DNA from 3 places in the Methylobacterium sp. UNCCL125 genome. Region 2 is predicted to be linked to each of the others. Evidence: predicted binding sites of a transcription regulator. Region 2 holds the regulator's gene; each other region holds the start of a gene.

Region 1 (3,798 bases), on a different contig from region 2:
ACAGGACGAATTTCGCAGGGCCCTCGTCGGCGCGATCGCCCTGCGAGCCAACGCATCCGTCACGAGGATGAGGCGCCCGGAGCGAACGGCACAAGCTTGCCGGTTTCAGCCCGGCGGAGGCGGCAGCGGTCGATAGCGAGAGAAGGTCGGTCCAGCCGGTCGATCCACCCCCTCGTGTTGCGCCGAAGCGCCCTCCGGCGATCCGCCTGTCGGCGTGCCGGAGGGCGCTTCGGACCTGTTTCGGCCGGTTAGAAATCCATGCCGCCCATGCCGCCCATGCCGCCGCCGGCGGGCATGGCCGGAGCCTCCTTGCGCGGCGCCTCGGAGATCATCGCCTCGGTGGTCACCAGCAGGCCGGCGACCGAGGCCGCGCCCTGAATGGCCGCGCGCACCACCTTGGCCGGGTCGACGATGCCGGCCTTGAGCATGTCGACATACTCTTCGGTCTGGGCGTTGAAGCCGTAGGTCTCCGAGCTGTTGGCCAGGATCTTACCGACCACGATCGAGCCCTCGACGCCCGAGTTCTGGGCGATCTGACGGATCGGGGCCTCGAGAGCCTTGAGGACGATCTTGATGCCGGCCTGGACGTCGGGGTTGTCGTTCGCGAGCCCCTGGACGGCGGCCTTGGCGCGCAGGAGCGCGGTGCCGCCGCCGGGGACGATGCCTTCCTCGACCGCCGCGCGGGTGGCGTGCAGCGCGTCGTCGACGCGGTCCTTCTTCTCCTTGACCTCGACCTCGGTCGAACCGCCGACGCGGATCACCGCGACGCCGCCCGCGAGCTTGGCCAGACGCTCCTGGAGCTTCTCGCGGTCGTAGTCCGAGGTGGTCTCCTCGATCTGCGCCTTGATCTGGCTGATCCGGCCCTCGATGTCGGCCTTCTCGCCGGCGCCGTCGATGATCGTGGTGGTCTCCTTCTCGATCCGCACGCGCTTGGCGCGGCCGAGCATCGGGAGCGTCACGTTCTCGAGCTTGATGCCGAGGTCCTCGGCGATCATCTGGCCCTTGGTCAGGATCGCGATGTCCTCGAGCATCGCCTTGCGGCGGTCACCGAAGCCCGGCGCCTTCACGGCCGCGACCTTCAGGCCGCCGCGCAGCTTGTTCACCACCAGGGTGGCGAGCGCCTCGCCCTCGATGTCCTCGGCGATGATCAGGAGCGGCTTGCCGGTCTGGACCACGGCCTCGAGCACCGGCAGCATGGCCTGGAGCGAGGAGAGCTTCTTCTCGTGGATGAGGATGTAGGGATCCTCGAGCTCGGCGACCATCTTCTCCGCATTCGTGATGAAGTACGGGGACAGGTAGCCGCGGTCGAACTGCATGCCTTCGACGACGTCGAGTTCGGTCTCGGCGGTCTTGGCCTCCTCGACGGTGATGACGCCCTCGTTGCCCACCTTCTGCATGGCGTGGGCGATCATCTCGCCGATCTCCTTGTCGCCGTTGGCGGAGATCGTGCCGACCTGGGCGATCTCCTCGGACGAGGCGACCTTGCGGGAGCGCGCGCCGATATCCTTCACGACCGCGGCCACGGCCAGATCGATGCCGCGCTTCAGGTCCATCGGGTTCATGCCGGCGGCGACGTACTTCACGCCCTCCCGGACGATGGAGGCCGCGAGAACGGTCGCGGTCGTCGTGCCGTCACCGGCGGTGTCGCTCGACTTCGAGGCCACTTCGCGCACCATCTGGGCGCCCATGTTCTCGAACTTGTCGACGAGCTCGATCTCCTTGGCGACGGTGACGCCGTCCTTGGTGATGCGCGGGGCGCCGAAGCTCTTCTCGATCACGACGTTGCGGCCCTTCGGGCCTAGCGTCACCTTCACCGCACTGGCGAGCAATTCGACACCGCGCAGCATCTTCTCGCGGGCATCGACCGAAAAGCGAACGTCTTTGGCGGACATGGTGGAGCACTCGTCATCTGTCGTTTGGCCCTGAGGCGCGCCACAGCGGGCGCCTCGAAGGGCAGATCGTCGTGAGGCTCTGAGCGGCCTGATCCGCGCTAGGCGACGATGCCCAGGATGTCGGATTCCTTCATGATCAGGAGGTCCTGACCGTCGATCTTGACCTCGGTGCCGGACCACTTGCCGAACAGGACGCGGTCGCCGGCCTTCACCTCGAGCGGGTTGATCTTGCCCGCCTCGTCGCGCACGCCCGGTCCTGCGGCGACGACCTCGCCCTCCTGCGGCTTCTCCTTGACCGTATCGGGAATGATGATGCCGCCCTTGGTCTTCTCCTCGCCTTCGATGCGACGGAGGACCACGCGGTCGTGCAGCGGACGGAATTTCATCGTGGTATCCTGATCGTTCCCAAGCGAGATCCAACCGACATGATTGGCGCTGTCGCGGGAAAGGCTACGGCGAGACTGTCATCGCCGCCCGATCGACGCATTGTTAGCACTCACCGAGTGGAAGTGCTAATCTTATGAGTGGGCCGGAGACTGGCTCATCCGGGCATTGGGGCGCGCGCCTTCGCGGCCGCTCCCGATTGACCCGCGCGGCGACACGACCGTCCGCCTCCCGTGGGTATGGCCAAGGGAGGCGGCGCAGGGAGACGGCGCAGGCCGACGGTCCTTGCACTCGGCCGGGCATCGACGTGCGCCTGGCGGTGGAGGGCTGGCCAGGCGCAGGATGCCATGTCATGGGCAGGGCGGTGATCGATCATCCCCCTTCCTTCCAGCCCCTGTCGCTTGCAAGCTTGGGCTGGTCCGACTTCTTCGAAGTCCAGCGTGAACCCCACGAGGCCGATCTCGCCCCGATGCGGATCGCGACGCTTCACCGGTCTCGCTTGACCGCCCTGTCGGAGGCCGGATCCGTCGAACTGACGCTCGCGATCCACACCAGCACGAGCGACTTCACCGTAGGCGATTGGGTTCTCGTCGATCCGCGAACCCAGACCGTGCATCGCCGTCTCAGCCGCAGGACGGTCATGGAGCGCCGCACCGAAGGCAGCCGGACCCTTCAGGCCGCGGCGGCCAATGTCGACACGCTGTTCATCGTCACCTCCTGCAACGCCGATTTCAATCCGGCGCGACTGGAGCGCTATCTGGCTCTGGCCAATCAAGGCGGCACAATTCCGGTGATCCTCCTCACCAAGGCCGACACGACAGCCGATCTGGGAACCTACCAGCGCCAAGCGTCCGAGTTGCAGCGCGGGCTCGACGTCGTAACCCTCAACCCCCGTCTCTCCGCGGCTGCAGACGCCCTCGCTCCGTGGTGTGGGCTGGGGCAGACCGTGGCGCTGGTCGGCTCCTCCGGCGTCGGCAAATCGACGCTGGTGAACACGCTGGTCGGTCCCGGTCAGGCCCAGGCCCAGCTGACCGGCGGCATTCGCGAGCACGATGCCAAGGGACGCCATACGACCACGTCGCGTTCGCTGCATGCCATCGCCGACGGCGGCTGGGTCATCGACACGCCGGGGATGCGCACGCTGCACGTCAGCGGCGCCGCGGAAGGGATCGAAACGCTGTTCGCCGAGATCATCGAACGCGCGCCCCTGTGCCGATACCGCGACTGCACCCACACAAGCGAACCCGGGTGCGCCGTGCAGGCTGCCGTCGCGGACGGCAGCCTCGCACCTGAGCGGCTGATCCGTTGGCGCAAGCTGTTCGACGAGAACCGGACCAATACACCGACACCGGCTGGTCCACGCAGCCACCGACGTCCTCGCAGGTAGGCTGCGGCCCTGACTGTCCCGCTGCCGCGAGAGCGGGCGCCGGCGGCGCGCTCCGTGCTATGACGCCGGCATGACGCGCTGACCCTTCGCCCACACCCGTGGCAATCCAGGCTGCGAAGGCGGCCTCCTGTTCGG
Region 2 (3,798 bases):
TGAGCGCGACCGCGCCGTTTGGCAATCAGGAACCGGAGGCCAGACAGGCCCGGCTCAACGCCACGAAGGCCCGGGCCCGGTGCGAGAGCCCCTGACCCTTCTGCCAGTCGACGCCGTGCTTCTCCTCGGCGCTCATCTCGCCGAAGGTGCGCGCGTGCCCGTCCGGCCGGAAGATCGGGTCGTAACCGAAGCCGGCGGTGCCCCGCCCCGCCACGAGGTCGCCGAACACCCGCCCTTCGAACAGCTCGGTATGGCCGTCCGGCCAAGCCAGGACCAGGGCCGAGACGAAATGGGCCCGGCGGTCGGCCGCGCCACGGTCGTCGAGCTCGGCGAAGATCCGCGCCATCGCGGCGGCGAAATCCTTGTTCGGGCCGGCCCAGCGGGCCGAGAAGATGCCCGGCGCTCCGTCGAGGGCGTCGACGCACAGGCCGGAATCGTCCGCGAAGGCGGGCAGTCCGGTGGCGTCGGCCGCCGCCTTCGCCTTGATGGCGGCATTCTCGGCGAACATCGTGCCGGTTTCCTCGGGCTCGGGCAGCCCGAGTTCGCCGGCCGACACCGCCTCGACCCCGAACGGCGCGAGCAGCTCGCGCATCTCGGTGAGCTTGCCGGCATTGTGCGTGGCGATGACCACCTTCCCGGTCAGGCGGCGGCTCACGCGATGGCCTCCTTCTGCAGGGCGACCAGCCGCTCGGTGCCGGCGCGGGCGAGGCCGAGAAGTTCGAGAAGCTGCTCCTGGGTGAAGGGCTCCATCTCGGCGGTGCCCTGCACCTCCACGATGCCGCCGCGCCCGGTGAGCACGAAATTGGCGTCGGTCTCGGCGGCGGAATCCTCGGCGTAATCGAGATCGAGGACCGGCATGCCCTTGTACAGGCCGCACGAGACGGCAGCGACATGGTCGCGCAGGGGATCGACCGAGATGATCGAGCGCGTCCGCATCCATGCGAAGCAATCGTGCAGCGCAACCCAGGCGCCGGTGATGGCGGCCGTCCGGGTGCCGCCATCGGCCTGGATGACGTCGCAATCGATCGTCACCTGACGCTCGCCCATGGCCGGCAGGTTCGTGACGGCCCGGAGGGACCGGCCGATCAGCCGCTGGATTTCCTGCGTTCGACCCGACGGCTTCCCGGAACCAACCTCGCGGCGGGTGCGTTCGTGCGTCGCACGCGGGAGCATGGCGTACTCCGCCGTGACCCAGCCCTTGCCCGAGCCGCGCAGCCACGGGGGCGAACGCTCTTCGAGCGACGCGGTGCAGAGCACCCGGGTATTTCCGAAGCTGACGAGGCACGAGCCCTCTGCGTAGCGCGAGACCGCGCGCTCCAGGCTCACGGGCCGCAACTCGTCGGCGGCACGCTTGGAAGGCCGCATCGCGGGCCCCTTCTGTCGAGAGTGTCGAGGGCCGGGCTCTTAGGCCGCCGCGACATCACGGGCAAGCATCGCCGTACGGATTGATCCGCGCGGGTCGGTTGCGCATGATCGGACCACAGGATGACCGCGTGACACACCCCAGTCCCAACTTTGCCAACGGCCAATCCATGCAGGCCCTCGCCGCCCTCAATGAGCGCGCCCGCGAGATCTTCCGGCAGATCGTCGAGAGCTATCTCACGACCGGCGAGCCGGTGGGCTCCCGGAATCTCGCTCGGATCCTCCCGATGGCGCTGTCGCCGGCCTCGATCCGGAACGTGATGGCGGATCTGGAGCATTCCGGCCTGATCTTCGCGCCGCATACCTCGGCCGGACGCCTCCCGACCGAACTCGGGCTGCGGTTCTTCGTCGACGCGATGCTGGAACTCGGCGACGTCAGCCAGGACGAGCAGGCGCGCATCGAGGCACAGATGCGGGCCGCAGCCTCGGGCCACACGTTCGATTCCGCCTTGGCCGAGGCCTCGACCATGCTGTCGGGCGTCTCGCGGGGGGCCGGCGTGGTGCTGACTACGAAGGCCAACGTCAATCTGAAGCACATCGAGTTCGTACGACTCGATCCGGCCCGCGCCCTCGTCATCCTCGTCTCGGATGACGGCTCCGTCGAGAACCGCATCGTTGATCTGCCGCCCGGACTTCCGGCGGGTGCGCTTCAGGAGGCCACGAACTTCCTCAACGCGCGCCTGCAGGGCCGCACCCTGGGGTCGCTGCGCGCCGAGATCGAGGCCGGCCGCAAGGCCATGAAGCGCGAGCTCGACGCGATCACCGAACGCCTCGTCGATGCGGGGCTCGCAACGCCGGTGGGGCCGACGGAAGCGCGCCAATTGATCGTTCGCGGCCAGGCCAACCTGCTCGACGACCTGCGCGCGGTCGAGGATCTGGAGCGGATCCGCCTGCTGTTCAACGACCTGGAGACCCAGAAGGACGTCATCGACCTGCTGGCCCGTGCCGAGGGCGGCGAGGGCGTGCGTATCTTCATCGGCTCCGAGAACAAGCTGTTCTCCCTCTCGGGGTCATCGCTGATCGCGGCGCCGTTCCGCGACGGATCGCAGAAGATCGTCGGCGTGGTCGGGGTCATCGGTCCGACCCGCCTCAACTACGCGCGAATCGTGCCGATGGTGGATTATACGGCGCGGGTGGTGTCGAAGCTTCTGGACGGCGGCCGGTAGGTCCTGTCGGGCCTCAGGCCGCCCGAACCGAATCCAGGAATCGTGCGACCTCGACACCGAGGCGCGCGGAGTGCTGCGACAGATCCGATGCGGAGCCCAGGACCTGTCGCGCGGCCTCGCCCGTTTGCGCGGCGGCTCCGGCCACCCCGGCGATATTCACCGTCACGTCCGCGGTCCCGTCTGACGCCTGGGTCACGTTGCGGACGATCTCCTGCGTGGCCGCCCCCTGCTCCTCGATCGAGGCGGCGACGGCCGCAGCGACCGCGTTGATGTCCCGGATCCGCGTGACGATACCGTCGAGTGCCCGGGTGGCTTCGCCGGTGGAGCCCTGGACGCGCGCGATATGATCGTTGATCTCCTCGGTGGCGCGGGCGGTCTGCGCAGCCAGATCCTTCACTTCGGCCGCCACCACGGCGAAGCCGAGCCCGGCCTCGCCGGCCCGCGCGGCCTCGATGGTGGCGTTGAGGGCCAGCAGGTTGGTCTGCGCGGCGATCGAGGCGATCAACCCGGCGGCGTCGCTGATCCGGGATACCGCCTCCGACAGCGCCTGCACGCGGTGTCCCGTCTCGTCGGCCTCGTCCACGGCCGTCCGGGCGAGGCGTGACGAGCCTGCGACCTGCCCGGCGATCTCGCGCACGCTCGCGCCGAGCTCCTCGGCCGCAACCGCGACGGTGCGGACGCTGGTCGAGGCTTGGTCGGCGGCCGCAGCGACGCTGCTGGATCGTGCCGCGGCCTGCGTGGCGGTGTTTGTCAGGGCTTGGGCGGTGGCGTGAAGCTCGGACGCCGCGGACGACACCGAACCGACGATCGTGCCCACGGCCTCTTCGAAACCATCGGCGAGCGCCGTCATGGCCCGCTTGCGCTCCGCTGCGGCCGCCGCCTCGGCCGAGCGCCGAGTCTCTTCCTGCTCACGTGCCTTCTGCGCCACAACGGCCTTGATACCCTCGACCGCCCGCCCGACCATCCCGATCTCGTCCCGGCGCCTGGCCTCGGCGATCTCGGTATCGAGGTCGCCGAGGCTCATGCGCTGAAGGACTTCCACAAGTCGGTCTAGGGGATGTGCGACAGTCGCGGCCATCATCCGGCTGACAGTGACGGCCAGCAGAAGCAGCGTGATCGCGGTTGCGATGGCCAAGTTCTGCGCGAGATGCGTGATGGGTGCGAACGCGGTGGCGTGGTCGACCGAAAGCGCGATGTACCAGTCGAGCGC
Region 3 (3,798 bases), on a different contig from region 2:
ATGACGGCCACCGGAACGTTGTCGATCATGGTCAGGAGCCGGTTGATCTCCTTCTTCTTGGCGGAGATGTCCGAGGCGAACTTGACCACCTTCACGGGCCGGCCACGGGCGTCGAGGACGGGATTGTATGTCGCCTCCAGCCAGACCGAGTTGCCGTCCTTGTCCAGGCGGAGGAACTCGCCGGTGACGTACTCGCCCGTCTTCAGCTTGTCCCAGAATTCCGTATACTTTGCGGTCTCGGCATAGGCCCTATCTACGAAGAGACGGTGGTGCCGGTTCTGAATATCCGGCAGATCATACTTCATCAGCTTCAAGAAATTCTTGTTCGCATGGACGACGTTTCCGTCCATCGAAAACTCGATGATCGCGAGCGAACGATCCAGGGCATCGATCTTGGCCTGGGCTTCGTTGAAAGTCGTACGGTTGAACATTTCGACACTCGCATTCCTCGCCCGCGGGTATCGCATCGCAGCGTTAATGAACTCTTTCTTGCTGCGTTATGCTGGTCTCCGTTTGGCGGTAGACAATCGAAGACTTTTGATCGCGATGACGGAGTGCCTTCGAGGTCGGGGTAGACGATTTCAGCGCTATTAACACTTGGCGAGACGCTTTTTGTGCTGTTAAAACAGTCTGAATATCAGAACCAACCGCGCATTCGAAAGTATACTATAGGCGCTATGGCGCTGAAAAGGATCAGGCCGAGCGCGTAGGGATAGCCGAGAGTCCAGTCCAGCTCCGGCATATGCTTGAAGTTCATGCCGTAGATCGACGCGATCAACGTCGGCGGGACGCCGACCACCGAGACGACGGTGAGCACCCGGAAGACGTTGTTCTGCTCGATGGTGATGAGGCCGAGGGCCGCGTCGAGCAGGAACTGCACGTTCTCAGCGAGGCGCGTCTCGAACTCGTCGAGGGATTCGATGTCCCGCTTGATCGTCTCGAAGCGCGCGTCCTCCGGCAGGCCGATGCCGTCGCAGGCTGCGGCGACGAACGGCACGATCCGTTCGAGCCCGAGCAGGCTGGCGCGGATCTTCCCCAGAACCTTTCCGCGGTTGCTGATGCCCCGCAGGATCCGGCGCAGGGCGAGGTCGCGGCGCCGGGGCGGCGGGCTCTCCAGGCGCCGCCGCTCGGCACCCCGGACGTCGAAGTCGAAGATCCGGGTCGAGAGCGTGTCGAGTTCCGATCCCATGTCCTCCAGGGCGTCCGCGAGGCTGTCGACCAGCTCCTCCAGGACGACGAGGAAGATCTCGCTCGGGGTCGTGCTGTCATCGCCCTCCGCGATGCGCTTCGCGGAGGAGTCGAAGGCGCGCAGGTCGTGAAAGCGGATCGTGACGAAGTGGTCCTTGGTCAACAGGAAGCCCAGCGGCTTCACCTGCGACGCGCTCTGCTCGAAGGTGATCATCGGCGTCGAGAGCGACAGGCCGCCCTTCACCCGGCGCAGGCGACTCGACGTCTCGACCTCCGACAGCGCCGCCCGGGACGGCACGCGCAGACCGGTCGCCGCCTCGACCGCTTTGGCTTCCTCCGGGCTCGGGTCGTTCAGGTCGAGCCATACCGTATGGCGCGCGATCGGGCTGCCGGGTTGCAACGCCACCGGGCCTTCGGGTCCGTGCAGGCTCAACATGACGGCGCATTATCCATGGGGCGAGAAGGAAGGCCGCCGGCGCGTCATCGCACCGTCGCGCGGGGGTGCGACAGCCTTGACTCGGAACCGCAGCGAGCCTATCTCGCCGCCGTCTTTGGCACTCGCCGAGACAGAGTGCTAACAGTCGAGTTCGCGAGCGGTCCCGCCGGCCGCATCAACGCCAACTCCAGACCTGAAGCAAGAGGGCAGCTCATGAAGTTCCGTCCGCTGCACGACCGCGTGGTCGTCCGTCGCATCGAGAGCGAGGAGAAGACCAAGGGCGGCATCATCATCCCGGACACCGCCAAGGAGAAGCCGCAGGAAGGCGAGATCGTCGCCGTCGGTCCCGGCGCCCGCGACGAGCAGGGCCGTGTCAACCCGCTCGACGTCAAGGCCGGCGACCGCGTCCTGTTCGGCAAGTGGTCCGGCACCGAGGTCAAGATCGACGGTCAGGACCTCCTGATCATGAAGGAATCCGACATCATGGGCGTCGTCGCCGTCTGATCGGATCACCTCTCACCGCCCTTTGAGACTTTCCATAGTCTTGGGGCGCAACCCAACCAGATAAGAGGCACACAATGGCAGCGAAAGACGTTCGTTTCTCCGCCGACGCCCGCGACAAGATGCTGCGCGGCGTCGACATCCTCGCAGACGCCGTGAAGGTGACGCTCGGCCCGAAGGGCCGCAACGTCGTGATCGAGAAGAGCTTCGGCGCCCCGCGCATCACCAAGGACGGCGTCACCGTCGCCAAGGAGATCGAGCTCGCCGACCGCTTCGAGAACATGGGCGCCCAGATGGTGCGCGAAGTGGCCTCGAAGACCAACGACATCGCGGGTGACGGCACCACCACCGCGACCGTGCTGGCCCAGGCCATCGTCCGCGAGGGCGCCAAGTACGTCGCCGCCGGCATCAACCCGATGGACCTGAAGCGCGGCATCGACCTCGCCACCCAGGCTGCGGTGAAGGACATCATCGCCCGCGCCAAGAAGGTCTCGACCTCCGACGAGGTCGCTCAGGTCGGCACGATCTCCGCCAACGGCGACAAGGAGATCGGCGAGATGATCGCCCACGCCATGCAGAAGGTGGGCAACGAGGGCGTCATCACGGTCGAGGAGGCCAAGACCGCCGAGACCGAGCTCGACGTCGTCGAAGGCATGCAGTTCGACCGCGGCTACCTGTCCCCGTACTTCATCACGAATGCGGAGAAGATGGTCGCCGAGCTCGAGGATCCCTACATCCTCATCCACGAGAAGAAGCTCTCCTCGCTCCAGGCGATGCTGCCGGTGCTCGAGGCCGTGGTCCAGACCGGCAAGCCGCTCCTGATCATCGCCGAGGACATCGAGGGCGAGGCGCTCGCCACGCTCGTCGTCAACAAGCTGCGCGGCGGCCTGAAGGTCGCGGCCGTGAAGGCGCCGGGCTTCGGTGACCGCCGCAAGGCGATGCTCGAGGACATCGCGATCCTGACCAAGGGCCAGATGATCGCCGAGGACCTCGGCATCAAGCTCGAGAACGTGACGCTCCCGATGCTCGGCCGCGCCAAGCGCGTGCGGATCGAGAAGGAGAACACCACGATCATCGACGGCGTCGGCGAGAAGGCCGACATCGAGGGCCGGATCAGCCAGATCAAGGCGCAGATCGAGGAGACCACCTCGGACTACGACCGCGAGAAGCTCCAGGAGCGTCTGGCCAAGCTCGCGGGCGGCGTCGCGGTGATCCGCGTCGGCGGCGCGACCGAGGTCGAGGTCAAGGAGAAGAAGGACCGCGTCGACGACGCCCTCAACGCCACCCGCGCGGCGGTCGAGGAAGGCATCGTCCCCGGCGGCGGCACCGCGCTCCTGCGCGCCAAGAAGGCGGTCGCTGCCCTGAAGTCCGACATTCCGGACGTCCAGGCCGGCATCAAGATCGTCCTCAAGGCTCTCGAGGCCCCGATCCGCCAGATCGCCCAGAACGCGGGCGTCGAGGGCTCGATCGTGGTCGGCAAGATCACCGACAAGGCGGACTCCGAGACCTACGGCTTCAACGCCCAGACCGAAGAGTACGTCGACATGATCCAGGCCGGCATCGTCGACCCGGCCAAGGTGGTGCGCACCGCCCTGCAGGACGCGGCCTCGGTCGCCGGCCTGCTGGTGACCACCGAGGCGATGGTCGCCGACGCCCCGAAGAAGGACAGCCCT

What was found. Region 2 encodes HrcA, which represses chaperone genes, less so after heat shock. Its sites were predicted from a motif close to GTTAGCACTCNCNNNNNGNGAGTGCTAAC; they were not measured.
Region 1: the regulator HrcA is predicted to act here: its motif matches at 2,381-2,409, upstream of BM396_RS21500 (co-chaperone GroES).
Region 3: the regulator HrcA is predicted to act here: its motif matches at 1,739-1,767, upstream of groES (co-chaperone GroES).

The regions. Positions count from the first base shown of each region.
Region 1 is NZ_FPBW01000022.1:6,784-10,581, reverse strand. It holds gene groL (chaperonin GroEL) at 249-1,892, opposite strand; gene BM396_RS21500 (co-chaperone GroES) at 1,991-2,278, opposite strand; gene rsgA (ribosome small subunit-dependent GTPase A) at 2,629-3,663, shown strand.
Region 2 is NZ_FPBW01000009.1:165,994-169,791, forward strand. It holds gene rdgB (RdgB/HAM1 family non-canonical purine NTP pyrophosphatase) at 26-655, opposite strand; gene rph (ribonuclease PH) at 652-1,365, opposite strand; gene hrcA (heat-inducible transcriptional repressor HrcA) at 1,533-2,588, shown strand; gene BM396_RS11215 (methyl-accepting chemotaxis protein) at 2,602-3,798, opposite strand, start outside.
Region 3 is NZ_FPBW01000003.1:133,239-137,036, reverse strand. It holds gene BM396_RS02550 (methyl-accepting chemotaxis protein) at 1-431, opposite strand, end outside; gene BM396_RS02545 (CorA family divalent cation transporter) at 638-1,624, opposite strand; gene groES (co-chaperone GroES) at 1,838-2,128, shown strand; gene groL (chaperonin GroEL) at 2,203-3,798, shown strand, end outside.